2 linked regions of the Alloalcanivorax dieselolei B5 genome follow. Each later gene encodes a partner of the first gene's protein in a complex. Links are inferred from orthologs where the notes say so. Each region holds a gene or a part of one and is shown on either strand. Other genes may lie near its edges.

Evidence for each region.
Region 2: the proteins of eno (region 1) and rne are in contact, whole or in part, in a solved structure (PDB 2FYM), measured with the Escherichia coli proteins. The link is inferred for Alloalcanivorax dieselolei B5 from one-to-one orthologs.

The regions. Positions count from the first base shown.
Region 1 is NC_018691.1:2,108,389-2,111,326, forward strand. It holds eno (phosphopyruvate hydratase), read left to right. Parts: upstream 1-793; coding sequence 794-2,083; downstream 2,084-2,938. Other genes in the region: kdsA (3-deoxy-8-phosphooctulonate synthase), read left to right, coding at 1-767; B5T_RS09545 (FtsB family cell division protein), read left to right, coding at 2,127-2,441; ispD (2-C-methyl-D-erythritol 4-phosphate cytidylyltransferase), read left to right, coding at 2,425-2,938. UniProt on the Escherichia coli protein: Catalyzes the reversible conversion of 2-phosphoglycerate (2-PG) into phosphoenolpyruvate (PEP). It is essential for the degradation of carbohydrates via glycolysis.
Region 2 is NC_018691.1:3,043,548-3,048,018, reverse strand. The notes cover bases 1-3,954. They hold rne (ribonuclease E), read right to left. Parts: upstream 3,591-3,954; coding sequence 201-3,590; downstream 1-200. Also shown: B5T_RS13535 (RluA family pseudouridine synthase), read left to right, coding at 4,465-4,471. UniProt on the Escherichia coli protein: Endoribonuclease that plays a central role in RNA processing and decay. Required for the maturation of 5S and 16S rRNAs and the majority of tRNAs. Also involved in the degradation of most mRNAs.

The sequences.
Region 1 (2,938 bases):
TGCTGGAATCCCGGGACCTGGCCCTGCAGGTGGCGGAGCATTACGCCCGGGTCACCGAAAAGCTGGGGATCCCCTGGGTGTTCAAGGCCAGCTTCGACAAGGCCAACCGGTCCTCTCTGCATTCCTTTCGCGGGCCGGGCATGGAAGAAGGACTGAAGATCTTCGAGGAGATCAAACAGACCTTCCAGTGCCCGGTGATCACCGATGTGCACGAGCCTTATCAGGCGGCGCCGGTGGCGGAAGTGGCGGACATCATTCAACTGCCGGCGTTTCTCGCCCGGCAGACCGATCTGGTGGTGGCAATGGCAAAAACCGATGCCATCATCAACATCAAAAAGCCCCAGTTTCTGGCGCCCCAAGAGATGCGCCACATTCTGCACAAGTGCGAGGAAGCCGGTAACGACCAGTTGATCCTCTGTGAGCGGGGCTCCAGCTTCGGGTACAACAACCTGGTGGTGGACATGCTCGGCTTCGGCATCATGAAGACCTTCGGCTATCCGGTGTTCTTCGATGTCACCCATGCCCTGCAAATGCCCGGTGCCCGCAGCGACTCCGCCGGTGGCCGCCGCGCCCAGGTGGCGGAACTGGCCCGTGCCGGTATCAGCCAGGGCATCGCCGGCCTGTTCCTGGAAGCCCATCCCGACCCGGACAACGCCAAATGTGATGGCCCCTGCGCCCTGCGTCTGGATCGCCTGGAGCCATTCCTGGCGCAGCTGCAAACCCTGGATAATACGGTCAAGGCCTTCCCCGCCTTCGACAACGACTGAATTTGAAATTCTGGAGTAATTCTCCCATGTCCAAGATCGTCGACATCAAGGCCCGCGAAATTCTGGATTCCCGCGGTAACCCCACTATTGAAGCCGATGTGATTCTCGAATCCGGCGCCAGCGGCAGTGCCTGTGCCCCCAGTGGTGCCTCCACCGGCTCCCGCGAAGCACTGGAACTGCGTGACGGTGACAAAGACCGCTATCTGGGCAAGGGGGTGACCCGGGCCGTGGGCAACGTCAATTCCGAGATCCGCGAATTGCTGGTGGGCCGCGATGCCGTCGCCCAACGTGAATTGGATCAGTTGATGATCGACTCCGACGGCACCGACAACAAAGGCCGTCTCGGCGCCAACGCGATCCTGGCGGTGTCCCTGGCGACCGCCAAGGCCGCGGCGCAATTCCAGCAAAAGCCGTTGTACGAATACATCTCCGATTTGCAGGACGACGACAACGAGTACTCCCTGCCGGTGCCGATGATGAACATCATCAACGGTGGTGAGCACGCGGATAACAACGTCGATATTCAGGAATTCATGATCCAGCCGGTGGGCGCTCCCACCGTGGCCGAGGCCATCCGCTACGGCGCCGAGGTGTTCCACGCCCTCAAAAGCGTGTTGAAGCAACAGGGCCTGAGCACGGCGGTGGGTGACGAGGGCGGCTTCGCTCCGGACCTGCCCAGCAACGAAGCGGCCCTGGAAGCGATCATGAAGGCCATCGACCTGGCCGGTTACAAAGCCGGTGACGACATCACCCTGGCCCTGGACTGCGCCTCCAGCGAGTTCTACAAGGACGGCCAGTACGTGCTCGCCGGTGAAGGGCGCAGCATGGATGCCGCCGGTTTCAGTGATTATCTGGCCGAGCTGTGTGACCGTTATCCGATCATTTCCATCGAGGACGGCATGGATGAGTCCGACTGGGAAGGCTGGAAGATCCTGACCCAGACCCTGGGCAGCCGGGTTCAATTGGTGGGGGACGATCTGTTCGTCACCAACACCAAGATCCTCAAGCAGGGGATTGACCAGAACGTGGCCAATTCCATCCTGATCAAGTTCAATCAAATCGGTTCCCTGTCGGAGACTCTGGACGCCATCAAGATGGCCAAGGACGCCGGTTACACCGCGGTGATTTCCCACCGCAGCGGTGAGACCGCCGACACCACCATCGCTGATCTGGCGGTGGCCACCGCCGCCGGTCAGATCAAAACCGGTTCTCTGTGCCGCTCCGACCGAGTGGCCAAATACAATCGTCTGATCCGTATCGAAGAGGAATTGGGCCGTGCCGCCTACAAAGGCCGCAAAGAGTTCAAATTCCTGTGAGGAGCGACGGGCGGCCAGCGGCCGCCCGTGATGAGGATTGCCCATGAAACTGTCCCCGGCCCGCCAGGTCATGCTCGCCGTTCTGGCTTTGCTGCTGGTGGTACTGCAGGTGCGCCTGTGGTTCGGGGAGGGCAGCCTGCGCCATGTGGCGACCCTGAAAAAGGAGGTTCAGGCGCTCTCCGAACAAAACCACACGCTCAGTGAACGGAACCGCCTGATGGCGGCGGACGTACGTGATCTCAAGGAAGGCAGCGATGCGGTGGAGGAGCTGGCGCGCAAGGATCTGGGCATGATCCGTGACGGCGAGACCTTCTTCCTGATCCTGGAACCGGACACACCCCGTGACGACAAGCGTTAAGCCTTTCCCTTTGTACGCGGTGGTGCCCGCCGCCGGTGTCGGCGCGCGTATGGGCGCCAGCCTGCCCAAACAATATCTGACGCTGGAAGGCCGCACCCTGGCGGAACATACCTTGCAACGGTTGCTGGCGTTCGCGCCCTTGTCCTGTGTGGTGGTGGCGGTGGCTGAGGGTGACCCCTGGTGGCCGCGATTGTCGCTTAATGGATTGTCGCTCCAGGACCACCCGCGTATCCACACCGTCACCGGCGGCGCCAGTCGCGCCGAGTCAGTGCGGGCCGGCCTCCAGGCGGTGCTGGAACAGGCCCCGGACGCCTGGGCGTTGGTACATGACATGGCCCGCCCTCTGGTACGCCTGTCGGATATCCAGAAGCTGATCGACGGCGTCGGAGAGCAGGGCGGAATCCTGGCCTGCCCGGTGGTGGATACCATCAAGCGGGCGGATCCTGGCCAATGCATCGACGCCACCGTGGACCGCAGCCTGATCTGGCGGGCCCTGA
Region 2 (4,471 bases), 940 kb from region 1 along the record:
GTTGGGAGCCAAGCGGGTGGAAGCCGGGTCAAGTTTCAGAAAGCACCGGCATATGATGAATCCGCCTAAGTTATTGATAAACCTGCTGTATCGGGCTGCGGCGTAGTCCAGCGAAGTTCGGTGCTGGAGTCATGGTGAAATAAAAAAAGCCCTCGCCGGTAACCCGGCGAGGGCTTTTTCATGCCTGAAGGATCAGGACATCAGGCGCCGGTGTCGGCGTCCTTGGTGCTGTCCGCCGCGGCGGCCGCCTGCTGCTGTTGCTGACGACGGCGCAGGCGCGGGTCATTGCTGGCCCGGCCCTGCGGAGCGGCGGCCGGCGCTTGAGGCGCGGCTTCGGAGCCGGTGCCTTGGGCGTCGCTCGCCGGTGCCGGCTGTTCCGCGCTGACCGACGGCTTTGCCGCTTCCGCCGGTTTGCTGTCAACTTCCGGCTTGGCGTCGTCCGTGGGGGACGTTGCGGCCGTCGGTTCCGCTTTCGGCTCGGCTTTCTGTTCCGTTTCCGGTTCAACCGTCGGCGCTGCCGGTTTCGGCGGCTCGGCCGGGACCGGCTTGCTGTCCTCGGCTTTTTCCGGCGCTTTCTCCGCGGCCTTGACTGGAGCAGGGGCTGGCTCAACCGCCGGTTGCGGTTCTTCCGCCGCCGGCGCCGCCGGTTTTTCCACTACCGGTTTGGTAACGGGTTCCGGTTGCGTGGCCGGGCCGTCGTTGGTGTGTTCCGGCTCGGACGCTTGCGGCTTGGTCTCGGCCTGGGCCTGGGCCGCGGCCTGGCGGTTACGCTGGCGCGGATCGTTGCCGGCACGCGGTACTGACTGCTCTTCCGCTTCGGCTGCGGCCGCCGGGTTCTCGTCCCGGGCCGGCGCTTCGGCGGCGGGCTTCGGCGCTTCCTGCTTGGTTTCCTGTTCCGGCTGTTGCGGCTTGCTTACCGGCTTGTCGTGTTGCTGCCGGGAGCTGTCCTTTTGTTGCTCCGCCGGAGCGTCTTTGCTGGCATCGCCATCCTGGACAGGTTTGGCCTGAGCCGGATTGGCCTGGGCCGGTGCCTGCTCGGCTTGCGCATTGCCTTCGCCGCCTTCGTGGGCCCCTTCCTGGGCTGGCACCAGCTTGGCCTTGGGCGGACGGCTGTCGCCGCGTTCCTGATCGCGTCCCGGCGTATTGTCCTCACTGGTCATCAACGGTGGTTGAACCGGAGCGCCGCCGTTACCGGCATCCTGCTTGTCGTCCGCTTGGGACTCGCCACGGCCGGCGTTTTGCTGGCGCTGATCATTGCGGCGCTGGCCGTTGTCCCGTTGCGCGGCGGCCTTGTTGCCGTCGTTGCGAGGCTCTTCCTTGCGCTGCTGCTGAGCGTCCTGCTGCGGGGCCTTGCGGTCGTCCTGGCTCTTGCGCGGTCGTTCGCGTTCGCGCAGCGGACGATCATCCTTGGCTTCCTGGCGGCGGTTGGCTTTGGGGCCTTCGCCACGGCGTTCCTGACGGCCCTGGCTTTCATTCGCCTTGGCATCAGTGGCCTTGGTATCGCTGGACTTGGCGTCGCTGGACTTGTTGTCCGTGCTTTTGTTGTCCGAGGAGCGGTCGCCGCCACGGTTGCGACCGCGGCGGTTATTGCCGCCGCCGGCGTTGTCACCGTCGCGACCCTCCGCCTTGTTGCGGTTGCGATTCTGGTTGCCACGGTTACCACGACGGTTATCGTCCTGCTGCTCCGAGTCATCCCGCCGGTTGCGATTATTGCGGTTGTTGCCCCGCTCCGGCTGACGGCGGCCGCGCTCTTTGTCGCGGTTGTCGCGCTGGTCACGGTTTTGCGGAGCGCGCTCCTGCTGGCGGCGTCCGTCTTTCTGGCCGCCCTTGGATTGCTGTTTCTGTTCCTGCCCGGCACCGCCACCGAACACGGCAGCGAACCAGCCCAGCAGTCGGGCGAACAGGCCGGGAGCGCTTTCGGCCGCCGCCGGTGCGGCCGCGGGTGCAGGGGCCGCGGCGGCCGGCTGCGCCTTGGGCGTTGGCGGAGCGGTGTCCGGAGTGATCAGCTTGACCGCCGGCTCCTGGGGTTTCGCCGGGGCTTCCTGGGTATTGGTGACGGGCTCCTCGGCGCTGTTGTCCACCAGTTCCAGCTCGTGGCTGGTCTGCGATTTGACTTGATCGTCGCGGATCCGTTCGACCAGGAAGTGGGGCGTTTCCAGGTTCGGGTTGGGGATCACCACCACCCGGGCGTTGTGCGCGGTTTCGATATCGCGCAGCACGGGGCGTTTTTCGTTGAGCAGGAAGGTGCCCACGGCCACCGGTACCTGGGCCTGGATTTCGCCGGTGCGCTCCTTCATCACCTCTTCTTCGATCAGGCGCAGGATGCTCAGCGCCAGGGACTTCACGTCACGGATATGGCCCTGGCCATTACAGCGCGGGCAAACGATGCTGGAGGTCTCGCCGAGGCTGGGGCGCAGCCGCTGACGGGACAGTTCCAGCAGACCGAAGCGTGAAATACGGCCCAGCTGGATGCGGGCACGGTCCGCTTCCAGGGCGTCGCGCATGCGGTTTTCCACTTCGCGCTGGTTGCGGGCTGGCCCCATATCGATGAAGTCCACCACGATCAGGCCGCCGATATCCCGCAACCGCAGTTGCCGGGCGATCTCGTCGGCGGCTTCCAGGTTGGTTTGCAGGGCGGTTTCCTCGATGTCCGCGCCCTTGGTGGCACGGGAGGAGTTGATGTCGATGGACACCAGCGCTTCGGTGGGATCGATAACGATGGAGCCGCCGGAAGGCAGTTTCACTTCCCGTTCGAACGCGGTCTCGATCTGGGATTCGATCTGGAAACGGGAGAACAGCGGGATCTCCTCGTTATACAGCTTGATCTTGTGCTTGTAGTCGGCCATCACCTGCTGGACGAAGGCCTGGGCTTCCTCGAACACCTTCTCGGAGTCGATTAGCACCTCGCCGATGTCCTTGCGCAGGTAGTCGCGGATGGCGCGGATGATGACATTGGATTCCTGATAGATCAGGAACGGGGCCTTGCGGGACTGCGATGCTTCGGAAATGGAGTCCCACAATTTGAGCAGGTAATCCAGGTCCCACTGCAGTTCCTCGGCGCCACGGCCGAGACCGGCGGTACGCACGATCACGCCCATTTCATCGGGCAGCTTGAGGCTGGCCAGGGCTTCCTTGAGCTGCTGGCGTTCCTCGCCCTCGATACGGCGGGAAATGCCGCCGGCGCGCGGATTGTTGGGCATCAGCACCAGGTAACGGCCGGCCAGGCTGATGAAGGTGGTCAGGGCGGCGCCTTTGTTGCCGCGCTCTTCCTTGTCCACCTGGATGATCACTTCCTGACCTTCCTTGATCACATCCTTTATATTGATGCGACCCTGGATGTCCTTGGGATCCTTGGTGAAGTACTGACGGGAAATTTCCTTCAGCGGCAGAAAACCATGGCGTTCGGCGCCGAAGTCCACGAAAGCGGCTTCAAGAGAGGGTTCAATGCGAGTGATCTTGCCTTTGTAGATATTGGCTTTTTTCTGCTCGCGGGAGCGGTGCTCGATATCCAGGTCATAAAGACGCTGGCCGTCCACCAGGGCCACCCGAACCTCTTCGGGATGGGCGGCGTTGATCAACATACGTTTCATTATGCTACCACGTTGTTTCGTGGCGGCATGCAGCGGGCCGGCTTGGTGCCGGTATCAGACCCTGACCCTGAACGAGGAAAAGCCGCAAAGGCATTAACGTCACGTGTTTACGGCGCTTTGAGGCGCGGAGACGACGATGATGATTCTGCCTGTTCGCTACTCTTTCTCCTCCGGATTTAGGAAGTCGTTCCGTTGGTGTTGCGTCGGGGATGTCATGCCCCGTGGTTGTGCTTCACGCTGTGCCCGGCGCTCGGATTTGCTTGGCGCCGGACCGGGTAAACTTTGGTTTGTCTGTATACCGGTTCTCTGTCTTCAGCCTGGCTGCAGTCCGCCTGTTTAGGTTGTCGGCAACCTGCCGGGCATTGACGCGGCCCGGGAGGTCATGCTGCAGCGTCGCGCTCCGGTGGGAGTTCTCGCGACGTCATCATGGTCGGGCGGGGCGGGCGGTCTTATCTTGACGGCGAATGGTCGCTGCGCGTCGCCGTTGGCCTGCCGCGGCCGACATGAGTCTGTCATCAGCGTTCCGATCGCGCATCGGAGGCCATTTTTTCACGGTAACCGGGCGCAACGAGCGTTTCTGATTGGGTGGGCGGGCACGGGAAGCGGCAAGGATATATGTTTCCGGGGGCGTCCTGACTTGACCCGATAGGGGAGCAGGGCGCCGGCCCGGGCCGCCCGTCATGCTCACGGGACCACCGGCTTCACTGTTCGCGCCCCGCTATCCGTAAATGTGAGTAATGGGCGGACGCAACGATCGTAAAGCTGTTGCCAGACAAGGCACTATAGCAACAAAACCGCAATAAGATCAATCTGATGGCGCTGTGGCCCTGGTCGGGCAATTGACCTGCGCGAGGGCTGAGGTCAGAATCCCCGCATGTCCG